Regions from separate parts of the Paenibacillus sp. Y280 genome, predicted to be linked through region 2. Evidence: riboswitches for the same ligand, from Rfam matches in the RefSeq annotation. Region 2 holds a riboswitch; each other region holds the start of a gene.

The links. Region 2 has a riboswitch for cyclic di-GMP ahead of AC1TPC_RS16335 (pyridoxal phosphate-dependent decarboxylase family protein). Riboswitches for the same ligand answer to the same signal wherever they lie in the genome.
Region 1: it holds a riboswitch for cyclic di-GMP, as region 2 does, so the genes downstream of both, AC1TPC_RS18180 (LPXTG cell wall anchor domain-containing protein) here and AC1TPC_RS16335 (pyridoxal phosphate-dependent decarboxylase family protein) in region 2, are expected to answer to the same signal.
Region 3: it holds a riboswitch for cyclic di-GMP, as region 2 does, so the genes downstream of both, AC1TPC_RS08005 (anti-repressor SinI family protein) here and AC1TPC_RS16335 (pyridoxal phosphate-dependent decarboxylase family protein) in region 2, are expected to answer to the same signal.

What each region holds. Positions count from the first base shown of each region.
Region 1 covers NZ_JBXCIW010000014.1:86,859-92,920, reverse strand. The annotation lists gene AC1TPC_RS18190 (ATP-dependent helicase ComFA) at 1-327, opposite strand, end outside; gene AC1TPC_RS18185 (hypothetical protein) at 478-939, opposite strand; cyclic di-GMP riboswitch class II at 1,186-1,267, shown strand; gene AC1TPC_RS18180 (LPXTG cell wall anchor domain-containing protein) at 1,300-2,607, shown strand; gene AC1TPC_RS18175 (response regulator) at 2,752-3,480, opposite strand; gene AC1TPC_RS18170 (sensor histidine kinase) at 3,485-4,645, opposite strand; gene AC1TPC_RS18165 (stalk domain-containing protein) at 4,715-6,062, opposite strand, start outside.
Region 2 covers NZ_JBXCIW010000012.1:20,004-26,065, reverse strand. The annotation lists gene AC1TPC_RS16360 (hypothetical protein) at 1-627, opposite strand, end outside; gene AC1TPC_RS16355 (DUF6597 domain-containing transcriptional factor) at 791-1,597, opposite strand; gene AC1TPC_RS16350 (SRPBCC family protein) at 1,730-2,179, shown strand; gene AC1TPC_RS16345 (Cof-type HAD-IIB family hydrolase) at 2,350-3,129, shown strand; gene AC1TPC_RS16340 (ATP-binding cassette domain-containing protein) at 3,292-3,552, shown strand; cyclic di-GMP riboswitch class I at 3,952-4,037, shown strand; gene AC1TPC_RS16335 (pyridoxal phosphate-dependent decarboxylase family protein) at 4,154-5,842, shown strand; gene AC1TPC_RS16330 (methyl-accepting chemotaxis protein) at 5,823-6,062, shown strand, end outside.
Region 3 covers NZ_JBXCIW010000005.1:38,490-44,551, forward strand. The annotation lists gene AC1TPC_RS07995 (right-handed parallel beta-helix repeat-containing protein) at 1-1,620, shown strand, start outside; gene galE (UDP-glucose 4-epimerase GalE) at 1,747-2,814, shown strand; cyclic di-GMP riboswitch class II at 3,027-3,108, shown strand; gene AC1TPC_RS08005 (anti-repressor SinI family protein) at 3,125-3,286, shown strand; gene AC1TPC_RS08010 (helix-turn-helix domain-containing protein) at 3,301-3,633, opposite strand; gene AC1TPC_RS08015 (lasso peptide isopeptide bond-forming cyclase) at 4,045-5,985, shown strand; gene AC1TPC_RS08020 (paeninodin family lasso peptide) at 6,002-6,062, shown strand, end outside.

The sequences.
Region 1 (6,062 bases), on a different contig from region 2:
CTTAGCCTCCGCTACACAAGAAAGCAGCAGCTCTAACGCTTCGAACGATCTCGCTTGATATCCCATTTCATTGCAGCTGATAGTCAAGTCATCCTTTTTCTCTATTCTACGCCTCAGCCCATCCTCCCAAAGCCGAGCAGCGAGGCAAGCATCGCCAAGCGGCAGCAGCTCTTTTAAAAGCCAGCCCGAATCCGCAATTTTTCCGTTAAGCCGCCCTGCCTTGCCAAACTCCCCATTCATCCAGAATTGCTTGTCCACCTCTGGATGAATCGTTGCCGACGCCTGCCAATGCCCGTTAACCTCCACAACATACACTTGAGCCTTCATCCGCTTTCGCTCCCTTCCCCGCATTTCAATATCCATCGCGCTATCGCGCGTTGCCATAACGCCCGGACAACAAAAAAAAGCACACCCAACAACGCAGCCGCGTCATTGAGTGTGCTTCACTCCGGATATTCAATTACGGAAAATTATATACTAAAATGGCATTTTCGACAAATCCGACGGGTTTTGCAAATCAACCAGCACCGCATGATCGGAATGCGACACGATTCCTTCTGCCTGAAGCAGCCACAGCAGCTGGGTTCCATCTACTCCACTCGTTTGTGAGCACTTACTATCCTCGATTTCTGTTTGAGGCGCATTTTCTTTAGGGTGTACCCTAACCTCGTTGCCACCTCTAGCCAAACGTTCTACAATCGCAATCATCTCGTCTGTGACACCACGATCGATAATTGTCAGGCGAACATCTTTGCCCATTCTCCGCGAGAAAGAAAACAATGAACGCACATACCATTCCATATTTTTTTGCCGAACGTCCGCAACGAGCACATAATGCTTGCTCGATTGCTGCCTTCCGCGCCAAATTCGAAACGCCAGATGCACCGACAATGCAGCAAAAGCATAACAGCCAATCACTAAAAGTAGAAGCTCAAACATAGCGGCCACCTCCTCTTTGTGACACTATATGCCAAGAAGAGCCCACTGGTTCCGACAGCCGGGGACAAGATGACAAAATGTGCGACATGTCCAAAGACAGCCGTTTTCAACCTGTAATTAATAGTCAATTTACGACAAAGAAACACCCTTGAGCAATTCACTGTATGTGTTATCATCGTATTACATCCTGCATATATACGATATTCAAGCATAGATTACAGGGAGAAGATGGGCACTGCAAAGCGTCAAAGCTAGGGAAGCGATGAAGTATAATCTGCATATGGACACTTGGATTATATGGAGCCAATAGTGTAACCGGCCCTCTTAGAACCACTACATACTCTAAGAGGAGAGTGAAAGATGCATTATGTGAAAAAGCAGTTTACTTTGAGCCTGGTCGTCTTATTATTTTTTTCGCTTACGCTTGGCTCCTTCGTCATGGCTGAGGGCCAAAGCAACGGTGACGCAGCTGCAGCCGTAACTGGTATTGAAAACAGCTGCCAGAGTTATTCAAACAGCAAAGCAGATGTCATAGCCAATCATTCCAGCATCACAGTCAATAGCAATGACACGGCAACAGCAACCTTTACGACCATAGTGGATTGTGTGAGAGTCAGTTTTTCCTCTTATGAAGGTGCAGCTGACTGGGTACCCGGTCCCAATGACACGACGATACCTTACCATAAGCAGAAGCATTTTAGCGGCCAATCCATTTCCGTTGATAAAGCGGGAACCTATTCCGCCACAATTGATATCCCGAAATGTCTGCCTTATCAATTGGATATATACAGCGGCAACGAGCTCTTCGATCTAGGCACAGGCGCTCATGGCGACAAAATTTTAGGCTGGAAGCTAAAGCTTAACAACACATGCACTGTGCCGTCTGCGACACCATCACCATCTCCTACACCTGAGATTACACCTACTCCAACACCGTCAGCATCCCCAACACCTGAGATTACACCTACTCCAACACCGTCAGCATCCCCAACACCTGAGATTACGCCTACTCCAACACCGTCAGCATCCCCAACACCTGAGATTACGCCTACTCCAACACCGTCAGCATCCCCAACACCTGAGATTACGCCTACTACACCGCCGTCAGCATCCCCAACACCTGAGACTACGCCTACTACACCACCGTCAACATCACCTACACCTGAGACTACGCCTACTACACCGCCGTCGGCATCCCCAACACCTGAGACTACGCCTACTACTCCGCCATCAGCATCACCGACACCTGAGACTACGCCTACTACACCGCCGTCAGCATCCCCAACACCTGAGACTACGCCTACTACACCGCCGTCAACATATCCGACGCCTGAGACTACGCCTTATACAACACCAGCATCGTCTCCAACACCTGTAAGTACGCCAACTTCAACTCCTGCAGCCTCGACGTCACCTGCTCCCACTCCATCACCAGAGATTACTACAATTGTTGAAATAGTCGATGAGGAGCCGCCAATAGGCGGTATTGAAGATAATCAAAATGGCGAGCCGCCTGCTGATACCGCTATCGATGTGGCCGAGGATCAAGTTCCGCTTGCCACGCTTCCAAAAACAGGCGATTCCAGTCCTGTTCAATATTACCTCATAGGCGCCTTTGCCCTTTCAGCCGGCTTCCTCTCGCTTCGTAAGAAACGGCAAGGAAGATAAACGGCAGAATTAAAGCAACCGATCATTTTATCTTTATCTCCGGAGCAGCCTTAAAAAGGCTACTTCGGAGTTTTTTATTTCACCTTTAGACGCGCATCAAAAAAATCCCGTATCATCCGATACGGGATTTTTGATGTTACCATATTAAAGCGTGACCCAACCATATTTGATCGATTGAATAACAGCCTGCGTACGATCATCAACTTCCATTTTTTGCAAAATACTGCTGACATGGTTTTTAACGGTTTTTTCGCTGATAAACAGAAATTCACCAATGAGCTTATTGCTCTTGCCCTCAGCCATAAGTCTCAGCACCTCTGCCTCACGCCGCGTAAGAGGGCTCTCATCGCCTGCAACGAACTTAACGCCCGGCTCTTGAGCAGCTGCTGCTCCTGAAACGATTCCCATCTCGTCCAAATAAGTCATGCGGCGTAGCTGGTTAATCAGCTTGCCTGTCACTTTAGGATGGATATAAGCATGGCCTTGAACGACAGAGCGAATAGCGTTAATTAGCGATTCCGCCTCCATGTCCTTCAACAGGTAGCCGGTAGCCCCTTTGCGAAGCGTTTCAAATACATAGCTCTCATCGTCGTGGATAGATAGAATGATAACCTTTACGTCAGGGAACAAGCTTTTTAAACGCTCTGTCGCAACGACACCATTCTCGATTGGCATATTAATATCCATCAGAACAATTTCTGGAATCGTATGATTGCAAAACTCCATTACTTGAATGCCGTCTCCGCATTCGCCAATGACTTCAAGATCGTCTTCCATATTCAGAATCCGCTTAAGTCCTTCACGAAACAGCTGGTGGTCATCCGCAAGTAAAATTTTGATTGTATTTGCACTGCTTGCAGGTTTCTGGATCATCATCTTACTCCTTTCTAGATTCGGCTGTCGTTGGTATATCTATCATAATTTTCGTCCCTCTACCGGGATTTGAGTCTATATCCATCCTTCCCTCGATCAGCTCAATTCGTTCTCTCATCCCCACCAATCCAAAGTGTGCGTTATGGCCAGCATCCTGCTCAATTAATTCGCTATGAAAACCAACGCCATTGTCCTGAATAACGATAGAAATTTGTTGTGGCTGATAGTTAATTTCGAGCAAAACATGAGAAGCACTCGCATGCTTCAAAGCGTTGGTGAATGCTTCCTGAACCAAGCGGTATATAGCCGCTTCCATTGCAGAGGGCATCCGAACTTCTTTACCGATTAACTCGAATACAGTATGTATTTTCGTTTTCTCTTCAAAATCCTGCGTGAATTTACGAAGAGTCGGAACAAGTCCCAAATCATCCAGTGCCATCGGACGCAAATTGAAAATAATTTTGCGTATCTCTTCCAGACCGGAACGGACCTGACCTTTCAAATCTACTAATTCTTCCTGTACCATCACAAATTCCTGCTTGATAAGCATACGTTCTGCAATTTCAGTCCGAAGAACGATATTGGCAAGCGATTGAGCCGGGCCGTCATGAATTTCTCTAGCGATCCGTTTTCGCTCCTCCTCTTGCGCCAAAATGATCTTCAACCCAAGCAGCTGCCTTGTTTTGGCAGATTCAATGATCCGTGTAACCTGGTTAAGGTCACCCGCTAAATATTCAAGCACGACGTTTATTTGTGAAGCAATCGTTTCAGCACGCTCGATTGAATTTTCTACATTGCGGACGCGTTTTTGCAAATCATCCCGACGCGCCTTCAAGTAGGATTCTTTCTCACGGTAAACCATCAAATCCAATTGAATTTGTGTAGCCTTCTCATACGCTGACTTAATATCATCTTCCTTGTAGCGTACGAAATCCCGGCTTACTTCCGTCAATCGTATACGCGCACGGCGGTAGTCTAGCTCCAGCTGATCAACCTTATCGATCGTCTGCACCGTTTCCTGAAGAACGATCTCAAGCTCCTGCTCCAGCGACTCCAGCTCCGCGCGCGCCAATTCACATATTTCATAAATCTGATATTTGCTGTCTTCCATAACTTCGATTGCATTTTTTATAACTCGATTTATATCGACGGTTAAATGGTCCACGATAGATCGGCAACCTTTCTCTACTTAAAGGTTAATCTATTCTATCATAACACAGATTTTCGTCCATCGTTAATCGATGGTAATCTTTTTGGCCTTGCCGTCATAGCCAACTTTTAAGCCAAGCTTCTCCGAGAATAATCGCACCGGAATTAATGTGCGGTTATTGCGTACGATCGGAGTTACCTCGGAGGATTGATGCTCGCCATTTAAAATGAGATCCTTTTTCCCAAGCGTCATTTCCATCAGCTTATTGCCGCGAAGCACGGTCACCTGTCCCGTTTTACCGTTAAACAGCAGCTTGGATCCCATTGCATCCGACACGAATCGAACCGGCACATAAGTAATTCCATTCAACACGATTGGCGCCGAATCCAGCTTGATCGCTTTACCGTTTACAGAAGCTGCTGTCTTGCCAACGGTCATCACTACTTTAGTATTCGAATCAACTGCTGCTGCAGGCGGATATTGCAGCTTCATGTTGTCTAGTCCAATTGAACCAGATGCAACACGCTCATCCTGACCCTCGGCAATCGTAACCACATAGATCCGCTTTAGCTTAACCGGGAACTTCATCCCTGCTGACGATAGATTCACCTTCACGTTTTTCCAGCCTGTCCAATCGAGCTGCTTCGCAAGATCTAGAAGCTGTGCTTTTCCATCCGCATCAATAAACTCTGCCCGTACCCAGTTCAGGCTGTTATCCCCGTATAGGTCTACCGTCATTGAGGTTGGCGAGCCCTCTATGGCACGGCCGTTCGTATTAAATACCGCATAAGAAGCTTTCGTTCCCGTTCCATTCGTAAAATCATAATCCAGCTTCATCGCCTTGGCAGATGTTTGACCTGGGAAATCGGACACCAGATTTACGCTTCCTGTCGTCTCGGCAGGAGTAACCTGTGAAGTAATCGGATAGGTCGATTTCTCAAAATCCTCGAACGTACTGACCGCTTCCCCTTGTGTGAATGGAATCATAGCCGGATAACCGTCATAGCGAGCAATCGCATAACCTGTGCTTGTTCCGGCATTAACGGATTGAACCGTTAGGCTGTCGCCATTTTGAACGGCTGTGAAGCCAACAAATTCCCATTTTACGGAGTCGCCGCTTAGTTTATAGGTATTGCCGTTTTTAAGCTTCATTGTCAGTGGAACCGAGATCGTTGCTCCCTTTGCGAGTACGCCTGCTGCCGTATCGATGGAGAGCGAGGCAATCTGATCCTGGCCAATGACTTCAATATCCTGCTGCGTGGTTATATCGCCTGACTTCACGCTAAGCGTCGTTTTGCCGGCCTTTGTCGCTGTAAACTCGCTGCCCTGGAAGGTGCCAATCGCTTTCTCAGAGCTCCATATCGCGGATCCATTTTCGAATTCAAACGGATTGTAATATGTATCATATCCATTAATTGAATAGGATGACTTT
Region 2 (6,062 bases):
TGTACGGCTAACAGAGCTGTTGCCAGCTTTGATCTTTACTTTGATCGAATCGATGCCGCTCAACTGATCTCGAAGCTTTTTGATCATTTTAACCGTGTTTGCTTTCTCGCTCCTAAGCGCTGCTTCCTTGCTGCGTATATCAAGCTTGGCAAGCGAAACGGCAGCTTTAGTCGTTTCGACCTGAGGCCTCAGCACATTGACAATTGTTTTGTCCTTAAACGATTTAGCGATGCTCAGCTGTTGATTTAATGAATCATAAAGTCTAAATAAAGGCTCGTTTTTCATTTTGACCTGGGCAACTGCTTCTTCAAGCTTCAGCAGCTTGTCCGCGTTTACATCTTTTATTCGCTTGCGTGTTGCGAGTATGGCCTCTTCATTCTGATAATGCAGCTTGCTTATCCTCGCATCCCAGTCGATTGTCAGCCGCTGTATAGCTTGCAATTCGGTATATTGCGACGTTAGCTTGGCTGCGGTCGGTTTATCCGCAGCCCCTTTCATTTTGTCAAAGGCGGTTCTGACGGTAACACCAAACTCGAATGAAGCGGCTGCAAGGCTTGCTGGATTTACAAGCGGAAGCAGGAGTATAAGGGCAATCGATAATGCGGCAAACCTTGAGACAAAGCGCATAATGTGAAGCCTCCTTTGATTTTGGCAAACAACGCAAAAAAAGCACCTGCAAGATAGGCGCTATGCGCCATCTCTTACGGGTGCTTCCATCGTAAGCCGTACAATTTCATTGATTTCTATCAATATACAGGATGCTCCGGGCCGCCGTCAAGCGATTGGATAACTATAAGGCAGACGGTTTGGCATACATATCCGGCGTTTTGCCGATCATGGATTTAAAATCTTTAATGAAATGGGATTGATCGTAATAGCCGAGATCGGCAGACAGCTTAAGCGGGTCGGGATGGCTTCCAGAATCTATGGCTTCAGCCGCATTCTGCAAACGGTACAGCTTGATGACCCACTTTGGGCTTATCCCAACATACCGGTTAAATAAGCGCTGGAGCTTTCTTTTGTTCAAATTGAATACTTCGCATATTTGCTCCACCTTGGTCAACTCGCGATCCTCCTGGATGCGCGAAATGATTAGGTTGATAAGGGTAATCGCATCATCCTGCCTTGGCAGCCGCTGTAGAAAAAGGGCTTCCGTGAGCGCGATTTTACTCGTTGTATCAGCCGTGGAATGAAGCTGCTGCTCGTAGCTGAGAGCTTCTATGCCAAATACAGCTTCAACCGATAAGGCCTGATCCGTAAGCTTGGAGAGCGGCGACTTGATAAAAGGATAGAAGCCGCCGGGCAAAAATTTAACGCCGAATACTTGTCCCTTGCCTTCGAGCCTCTTCGTATACATGCGGCTGGCGACGCCATAGATGCCGCTTCTATCCATCTCCATAACCATGTTGACGCAAGGATTTGGAACGACATCCTGCAAATAGGGAGGATCGCCCTCCAAATTCCAGCTCACGACCCAGTAGTGCTTAACGAAAGGGCGAAGCGGCTCAGAAGGGGCATATCGGGAAAGCTGGAATTTCTTCTCGCCCTCGTTCATCTGCAAAATACCCATGCTGCGCGTTTGGTTCGTTGTATTCATGAATGAATCACTCCTATTGGTCGTTATGTCGCGTTTTTACAATACTAGCTACTTGTATAGCGGTATACTGCGAATAGAAAGCGCAGCCGAGTACAAGCAACCCTATATCGATTCTGAGAAGGAGTGTATGACATGGAGTTTAAATATGAGTTTTATATCGGTGCAACGCCCGAGAAGGTATGGTCTGCGCTTGTGCTGCCGGAAGGAACGCGTCAAACTTTTTTTGGCTGCGTTATTGAATCTGCCTTTGAAACAGGGTCGTCCTATAAATATGTCGGCCCAGGTACAGATGGTGATGAGACCGTTCATATCTATGGTACTATTTTAGCATATGAGCCGGGTAAAATATTTACCGTTTTAGAGCATCCAGGTCCTTCTTACAGACCGAATCATGCGGAACTGGAGTCCACGATCAGCTTCACATTAGAAGAAGTTGGTGCGACAACCAAGCTTACTGTAGTCAATAATAACTTTACCGAAAACCATCCCTCGCTGGAGACCGTCGATAGCCAGTGGTGGATGATACTAAGCAATATAAAAACGTTTATCGAGACAGGCAAAGGATTGGACTTCGGTTGGTAAGCATAAGGGAAATCGATAACGAGGCTGCTCCAAGAGGTAATGACCTCAAGGGACGGCCTCATTTTTTTTCATTCGGTGCAAGAAGATTCCTTTTAAGGTCTTGATTCTTTATACTGTATAAAAAGGACAGGCGGAATACGTCTGCGACTACGGATAGGAGAGAAGACGGAATGGGCTATAAAATCGTTTTTTTTGATATCGATGGAACGTTGATCAATGAACAGAAGGAAATACCGGCGGATACGATCAAGGCGATCGCGGAGCTGAAGGAAAGCGGCGTTGAGCCGGTTATCGCTACGGGCAGAGCGCCATATTTCATTAAACCGCTCGCTGAACAGCTAGGAATTGAATCATTTGTATGCCTTAATGGCGGTTATGTTGTTTACAAGGGAACCCCGCTCTATAGACGCGAGATCGAGAAGAGCCGGCTGGAAGCACTCGTTAAGACAGCCGCTGAGCATAATCACGGACTCGTATTTGAAGGCGAGCATAACTATTTCGCGGACAAAGAGGATCACCCCTTTATTATTGAATCGGTCAAATCGCTAAAGGTTGATCTGCCAGGCTACAACCCGGAATTTTGGAAGACGGATGGCATCTATCAAGTGTTTCTCCACTGCGAAAGCCATGAGGAGCATTTGTATGACGGGCTGCATACGGAATTAAAGCTCATTCGCTGGCACCCGCAGGCGATTGATGTCCTGCCCGCAGGCGGATCAAAGGCGCAGGGTATCGAGGCGCTGCTGGATAAGTTAGGCCTTACTGCGGCAGATGCAGTTGCATTTGGCGATGGGTTAAACGATAAAGAGATGCTGGAGACGGTTGGATTCGGCGTCGCTATGGGCAACTCCCACCCCGAGCTGCTGCCATTTGCCGATTATGTGACGACGCATGTTGATGAGCAAGGAATTCGCAATGGTTTAATAGAAGCGGGATTATTGCAAAAGTAGATTCATTCCTGCCTGCCATTTACCGGTTCATATAAATACAAAAGCAGCCCTGTCTCTTCGTGAGACGGGGCTGTATGCGTTTCATGGACAGGAATGGAACTTTCTGGGAAGACTATTCGTAGATGATCTTTAGAGTGCGACATGAAAGGCGGTTATTTACTGATGGATAGTACGAGCAAGCAGGAGTATGTGCTTCGCGTCGCGATTGCGGAGGCAGGCTATGAGGAAGAAAAGCCGGCTATTCGCAGCATTAAGCTGGAGGTAGCGCCTGGAGAGCTTGTTGGCCTGATTGGTCCTAACGGAGCGGGCAAAAGCACGACGATCAAGACAATTCTAGGGATAATGGCATATGTAAGCGGAGAAATCGAGATTGGCGGCCAAAATAAACGGTATTCCTATGTGCCGGAACAACCGGTATTCTAAGAATATTTTACGCTGTGGGAGCATCTGCACTTGGCAGCATTGCTTTGCTTAATCTTATGGGGCTGTATTAGCCTGCTAGCGCTTCGCAAGAAAGCTGTTTAATGCACGTTATGCAACAGAAATGATTACAGAAAAAGCGGCCTTGATCAATCTATGATCAAGGTCGTTTTTTTGAAAGGAACCGAAACCGGTTAGGTTTATTGCTTGGCGGTTTTTTTGCTTAAACGACCACTCACGACGAGGTACATGAGAATACTAAAGATGAATCTGTCGAATTATGATGAAATACGATGAAGATTATTATATAAGTGTTGATCTTATAACTGGAAAATAGTAGAATGTTCCTAAATCAATCCAGTGATTGCCAATATTGTCTAGGGAAATTATGGGCATTTAAAATTGAATATCAGGCAAAACCACTGAAAAGTGGCGACGCAAAGCTATAGGGACTACTTCTGAAGAAGAAATGTCAGCCAGTTGCAAATCAAGCAAGCCGTATAGCTGTGACTATGAGCCTGTATCCTTTTTACTTATGCTATTTTTTCCTTTGAAGTATTCTACTGGGGATTATAGAAATAGCAAAGAGAAAGAGGGATAGTTAATGGAGAAAATCATTACATCTGATATTCGCAATCTTTTCCCTAGCGATGACGGTAACTTAAAACAACGTAATAATTTTTTAGAACTAATTAGTCAAATTGTAACGGGTGTAGATGAATTAAAAGATCCAGAATCGGTCTATCTTAAAGGTCAAAAAGATCGGGGGCCTGCTTTTTACAGTGAAATCGTGAAAGAAAGCCGCATTCCTAGTACGGGCCAACCGCTTCAAGACGTAAATAAAGAGCTGCTGAAACTTCTTTATGCTCACCCTTATCATACGAAGTATTTTCTTACGAACATTTTACCAATGGCGAGTATTCCTGGCGTACTTGGCATGTTGGCTGCTTTTATGGTAAACGGGAACAATCTTTGGGATGTATATGGTCCTGCGGGCGCTGAAGCTGAGGTCAAGGTTGTCACAATGATGTCTAAGCTTGTTGGATATAACGCTGCAGTAAGCGGAGGATATACGACTTGGGGAGGCCAAGGCGCTATATTTACTGCATTGCGGTTAGCCATCAACAAATACTCGTCTGCTGCTTCCAAGAGCGGAGCGCCTAGCCATTTATACTCCTTTTGCTCCGAAGCGGCACACTACAGCCTATATAAATCGATGGAAGCAACGGGTCTAGGCAGCGATAATCTTATTAAAGTGAAAACGAACGAAGACAGTTCGATGAATGTGTCGGATTTGAAGGAAAAAATGGAGAAAGTCATTCAATCCGGAGGAATTCCTATCTTTATTGTTGCGACTACGGGAACGACCGATGCAATGGGGATAGATGACCTTGAAGAAATTACGGGTATGACTGTTCAGCTTGCAAGAGAATTTGGCATTCCACGTCCGCATATTCATGCTGACTCGGCTCTTGGCGGTTTTTTTGCCTTTTTTAACGAATATGATTTTACACTTAATCCGCTATCTTTTCATGAAGAGGTTTTGACCAGCTTAAAGGGAATTCAGAGCCGAATGAGGCATCTGCATTTGGCGGATTCGCTCTGCTTCGACTTTCAAAAGCTTGGGCAGACGCCATATTCGACAAGTTTGTTTTTAGTTAAAAATGCTGCGGATTTGAAGCTCGTAGATTTGGACCCGGACGAGACTCCATACGTTGGACATCGCGGTTATGGGCAGTACCACACCAGCTATACGCTGGAATGCTCAAGAATGGGCAGCTCAATCAGCATATACAGCGCGCTCCTAGCATTTGGAGTTGAGGGTTATCAACGGCTTCTTGCTCAGTTTGTCGAGGTCAACCTAGCGTTCCGACGTACACTCACTCGCGAAATCCCGGAAGCCATCATCGTTAATCCGGATAATGCTGGCATTATTACACTTTTTCGAATTTATAGCAACGGGCATAACGGCTATGAGAGCGAGCTTAGCGGGCAGCAATCCTACGACCAAGTGGATCAAACGAACCAATTAAATGAAATTCTTTTTGAAATTCTCGGCAAAGAGAGAGGGAAGATGTTCTTTGGCGATACAAAGAAGCATCTCTACGTGCCAACCTCTGATGGGAAACGTCTCGCCTTGTATGCTACAAAACTGTTTGTCATATCTCCATACACACAGCTTGAGCACGTTGAAGAAATCGTTAACTATTTAAAGTTGAGAGTGCAAGAGACATACAAAGAATATCGGTGCAAACATCCTGGAGGTATCCAACATGAAGAGGTCTATCATTAATTTTGCATGGTTTAAGGAACATCTTTCTGTAAAAATCGCAACTAGTATCTTTATTCTTCAGCTCATCACATGTATTGCCTTTGCTATATCGGGTTACATCGTTAATCAGAACTTGACAGAAAGTTTAATAGACCAGTTCGATGAACGTCTCAAGACCGACATTCAAATTGCTACAGAAGCCTTCTCATCCATACCAGGTACAGAAGTAGAACTGGCTAGT
Region 3 (6,062 bases), on a different contig from region 2:
GATAGTCAAATTGCTGATATTCGGGCCAAGGTAGATAGTTCATTTTATACGCATGAAAGCGGTTATGGAATTGGATCGTTTGGTTCCAATCAAATCGAAATCGGACAAATGGAAATTTCGGATTGTACAGGAGATGGAATTTTAACCGGTTATGAGAAGTATTTGCTTGATCCCGCCTTATATACACAGGACCAAATGGGTCAAAATGTTCTTATTCATGATTGTCATATCCATCATTGCAGAAGACAAGGCATTTCCATCTGCGCGTCAAACGATACCCATATTTTCAGAAATAAAATTCATCATATCGGGTATGCAGACGACGGAGTCACGACGAATTTTAGAAACGGTACGCCGCCTATGTTCGGCATCGATATCGAATCCATGTATAGTGAGACCAATATTCCGTACAAAAGAGCGGATCGTCCTAACGGGCTGGAGCTGAACTACCGCATTCATATTGAAGATAATTATATTTATAATAACGTGCGCGGCCATTTCGTTAATGCAGACGGCACCAATGTCTTATTGGACGGAAATACCTTTGAAGGCTCTAACATTGGCGGAGTGAGCTCGAATCCGAATTTTCCGAATGTCAAATATGTTAATAATTCATTTCATGGATGCGAGCTATGGGTACAAGGCGATAACTTCGTGAACGGGGCCGTTATTCGAAATGGGAATTTAAAGCTGCTGGATGTAAGGGGAGCAGTCGTTCGGGATTGTCAGGTCAAGGATGGCTCGGTATATGGCTCAAGCATTTATGGCTATTTTGGATCGCCTGCCGTAAATGTTGCTGCTGGCACCTTCACGTTTAAAACGGCGCATGGCGCGGGCAATGGAGCACAAGTATCGTTTGAGCAATGGATCGGTAAGGTTCCGACTGGAATCAGCGTCGATAAGATGTATTACACCGTAAACGTTACTTCACTCGGCTTTCAGGTTTCCGAGACGCTGGGAGGCGCGCCGGCAATCATTGCAGATGCAGGGACACCAGGATTTAATGTCAGCCGATATAATTACGGAAGATGCTATTTGGCAGATATAACAGTAGAGCGGGATTGGCGCCCGAATAACACGCTCGCACCGAACTTTAATCTGCTCGCTGCAGGTGCTGTATTAGAAAATATAACGGTAAAAAACTACGATCTGTCGATATTGGTTCCACAAGATTATGCAGGCCGCCCGACCATTGTAAATGGATTGACGATCATTGAAGGCTCCGCTAGATTTGAAGGCAGTCATGTTAGCAATAGTGAGTTTATACGGGCTAAAACTCCGCTTTTGGGCAATACCGATATTCAGCTTGGCTCAAATGATGCGAAGTATTCGAGGCAGGTTACTTTGCGCAACGGGCTGTTTCATAATCTAGGAATCGTAATGGACGGGAATTCACTTGTAACGGGATCTACCTTTATAAATGCCTCTGTTGGAAAAGCTGACAATACGAAAAAGGCAATTATCTCGAGCTCCTACTTTGAAAATAGTAAACTCAACTTCAACTGGCTGCGTCATAATCAATCGGCAATCGTCGCGAAGTCTGTATTTAGAGGAGTAACCGTAACCGGAACGGCACCATATATCCGGTTAGAGGATAATACGGATTTAGGGAGCGCCTAATTCTAGAAGCTGAAGAAGAAAATACTTCCCTGCAGTTTGTTCGTCTTGCAGGGAATTTATTTGATAGCATGTTCTTAATAAAGAATTGTACGTTCCTTATAATGAATATTTGGAGGAGATAATGAAATGGCAATTTTAATTACTGGCGGTGCAGGTTATATCGGAAGTCATACATGCATAGAGCTTCTTGAAGCGGGATATGAGGTCGTTATCGTCGATAATCTGTCCAACAGCAGCCACATCTCATTAAACAGAGTCGCAGAAATAACGAACAAAACGTTCACGTTTTACAAAATGGACCTCATGGATCGCGGCGGGCTGGAGGGTGTATTCGCCAGGCATTCGATAGAAGCGGTCATTCACTTTGCAGGTCTTAAGGCTGTTGGCGAATCGGTTCAATTGCCATTGTCCTATTACCATACAAATATTACAAGCACCTTAATCCTATGTGAAGTCATGAAAAAATTCGGGGTGCATAAACTAGTATTTAGCTCCTCTGCAACGGTGTACGGCTTGCCGGAGCAGGTTCCTATTGCAGAAGCCTCGCCGCTAGGTGCGACGAATCCTTACGGCAGAACAAAGCTTATGCTGGAGCAAATTTTACAAGATTTAGCAGTGTCGAATGAGGAATGGGGCATTTCGATCCTGCGGTACTTTAATCCGGTGGGCGCCCACATTAGCGGAAGGATTGGTGAGAATCCGAATGGCACTCCAAACAATCTGATGCCTTACATCACGCAGGTAGCAGTTGGGAAGCTTGCGCAAGTGAACGTTTTTGGAAGTGATTATCCTACTGTAGACGGCACTGGCGTAAGGGATTATATCCATGTCGTCGATTTGGCGCTGGGACATGTGCAGGCACTGAAAAAAATGATGACTAAATCAGGCGTAGATATTTTCAATCTTGGCACCGGCCGCGGCTATAGCGTGCTGGAGATGATTGCTGCATTCGAGAAGGTATCCGGGCGCAGCATTCCGTATACAATTGTAGACCGCAGACCAGGCGATATTGCGATTTGCTATGCGGATACGCATAAGGCAAACGAGGAACTGGATTGGGCTGCTATTCGCGGCATTGAAGAGATGTGCAGAGATTCTTGGCGGTGGCAATATGCGAATCCGAACGGTTTTGAAGTAGAGCCTTATTTGATGTCTGAGCTGGCAGCGGCTTCGTACATAGAAGCGGCGCAATAGGGAAAATTGCCATTTTCAAAGCTAGCTGATCAAACCTAGCTGATCAAACCTAGCTGATCAAACCTAGCGGAGTATAGTACATAAATTCTATGTCATTTTACATTGCTTGAAAACATTCGACAAAAAATGTATTTATCTATCATTTTAGTAAGACATGAAGCGACAGCATGCGCATAATTGGTGATTTATAATACAGCTATAAGTGAATGACAAGCATAGGGAGACGTTGAAATGCGTTTAGTATCTGGGCACCTTAAACGCATGGAGTCAGTGGTGCAACCGTCCCAAAATGAATGGGGGACATGGGGAAATGGTACTTATAAATTCCGATGACAATCAGGACTTGGATATGGAGTGGGTAGCATTAATCATGAGTGCACGTTCTTTGGGGTTCAGTAAGGAAGATGTGAGGAAGGTGCTGCTAGCCCTAGAGGAAAGCAAGAAGGATGATATTCAGGAAACAGCTGTATAAAAGCGGAAAAAGCGCTATTCGCGCTTAATTTTCCATTTATTAAATTCTAGAAACTCTTTAAACTGATCCTTGCTTACGCCAGAGGCCATTGCCTCTCTAACTAAGTCAGCCCATTCATTGTCAAGGTGATCGGGGGTGCGATCCGTTTTTTCGTTGTTATTGAGAAATTCTTCAACGGTTACGTTTAAAACCGCGCCTACCTTTTCAAGAAATTGAATCGAAGGATTTTGCTGGAGCCCTCGTTCAATGGAGCTTAAGTAAGATTTTGCGACGCCCGCCCGTTGAGATAACTCTGTTAGGGAAAGGCCTTTTCTCTTGCGCAGCATCTGAATACGTTCTCCGATCATAAGAAACTCCTCCGTTATCACATCGTTGTAGACAATTACTATTATAACGAAAAAATGTTAGTAGCGATAGCTAGTAACCTTTAACATGATTTATTTTTTATTTCCTATTATATTATCCACTTATTATCATGAATAAGTGGATATTTTTGGTTGAATAACAGCTTGATTTAGTTCTATAACAAGTAGTGTTGGACGTAAAATGATGGCGAAGCGATAAATCGACAAGTTGTTTTCAATAGAGAACAAAACCTTGCGATTATTTGCAATATATCGTTGAAATATTGGTTGACAAAGGTAAATATCAGGTGTAATATGCAGTTATGTTCTTTATTAAGAACTTTAAATTCAACAAATGATTTTCGAAAATCGTTCTTTATATCGAACAATTTTGATATCTAGCCGGAGGAATCGATGAGCGCCATCGCAGCCATATTTCTAACTGATCAAGGAAGTCATGCATGGAGGCAAGGCGGCTCCTTAATGGAAGCTTTATCTCAGTATCCTTGCGATTCGGCTCAGGCCTGGCATGAGGATCATATATTTCTAGGCTGCCATAACCAGTGGATTACTCCTGAGTCGGTGGGCGAGCGCAATCCATATGTTGATTCCGAAAGAGGGCTGGTCATAACCGCGGATGCGATCATTGACAATCGGGGAGAGCTGTTTGGCCTGCTGCAGGTAGAACAGCATCGACGGAGCCGGATGTCGGATAGCGAGCTGATTTTGCTTGCTTACGACAAATGGGGCGAACATGCGCCTGCATACTTGGCTGGCGACTTTGCATTTATGATTTGGGATCGCCGCAATCACAAGCTGTTTGGCGCTAGAGATTTCTCGGGCGGCCGCACCTTGTATTATCACAGGAATGCGGAACGGTTCGCCTTTTGCACAACGATTGAGCCGCTGCTTGCGCTGTCTGGAACGGAGCACTTGCTGAATGAAGATTGGCTAGCCGAGTTTCTAGCTATCGTGGGCATGGTAGACGCGGCAGATGCTTCCACAACAATCTACCGCAATATCGAGCAGCTTCCGCCTTCTCATAGTATTACGATCAAGGATGAGCGGATAGTCCTAGCAAGATATTATCAGTTTAGACCTTGTGAGCGCGTTCGATTCAAAACGGATGATCAATATGTAGAGGCGTTCCAAGAGGTGTTCGAGCAAGCCGTTACGTCAAGGCTGAGGACGCATCGCCAAGTAGGCGCACAACTCAGCGGCGGACTAGATTCCGGCTCGATCGTAAGCTTCGCTTCAAGGGCGCTGCGCAAGCAAGATAAAAGGCTGCATACGTTCAGCTATGTTCCGACTTCCGATTTTATCGATTACACAGCCGAATATATGATGCCGAATGAAAGGCCGCTTATTGAATCAACTGTCGAGCATGTCGGAGGGATTGAGGATCACTACCTCGATTTCCAAGGGAGAGATTCCTACTCCGAGATCGACGGATTTCTAAATATTATGGAAATGCCTTATAAGTTTTTTGAGAATTCCTTCTGGATGAGAGGCATGTTCGAGCAGGCAGAGAAGCAGGGAGTAGGCGTGCTTCTAAATGGAGGCAGAGGCAATTTATCGATCTCATGGGGATCGGCCATTCCTTATTACGCAACGCTGCTCAAAAAAATGAAATGGATCAGGCTGCTGCGGGAAATGCGTCAGTACAGCCTTAATATCGGCTCTGGCCGAGCGCATGTATTCTCTAACGTCAGCCGAGCGGCATTTCCGCTTATTGAACAGCTGCGGCCTTCCCAGGATACGTACCATTATCCAATGGTGATCAATCCCGAATTTGCGAGGAGGACCGATGTATTTAATCGGCTTGGCGAGCATGGCATCGATCAATCCGGATGGTTTGCGGCCAAGGATGTGTACGAGGAAAGAAAAATCCATTTCGATGAAGTATTTCACTGGAACGCAGGCAATACGCTCTCAACGAAGCTGTCGCTTAGACATGGTCTCTGGAAGCGCGACCCGACAAATGATGCAAGGGTCATTCGGTTTTGCTTGTCTCTGCCGGAGAGCCAGTACGTCCAGAATGGGATGGATCGCGCTCTAATCAGGCGTGCTACCGATAAGCTGCTGCCTGATCAGGTGAGGCTTAATCAGCGCACGCATGGAGTACAAGGAGCAGATTGGGTTCATCGCATGCTTCCCAGATGGCAAGCCTTTAAGGATGAGCTGCGGCAAATGAGCGAAGATCGCTTATTTATGGAGTTTGTTGATGGCAAGGTAATCCGATCGGCATTGTCGAGGCTTGAGGAAGGCGCACAGCCGAGGCATGCGGTTGATCCGAATTATAGATTATTAATGCGCAGCCTTATCGTATTTCGCTTTTTGAAAAAATTCGATTGAAGGGAGGTGACAAGATATGCAAACGAAAAAACAATGGAATAAACCTGAGCTAGAGGTCCTTCATGTACATATGACTG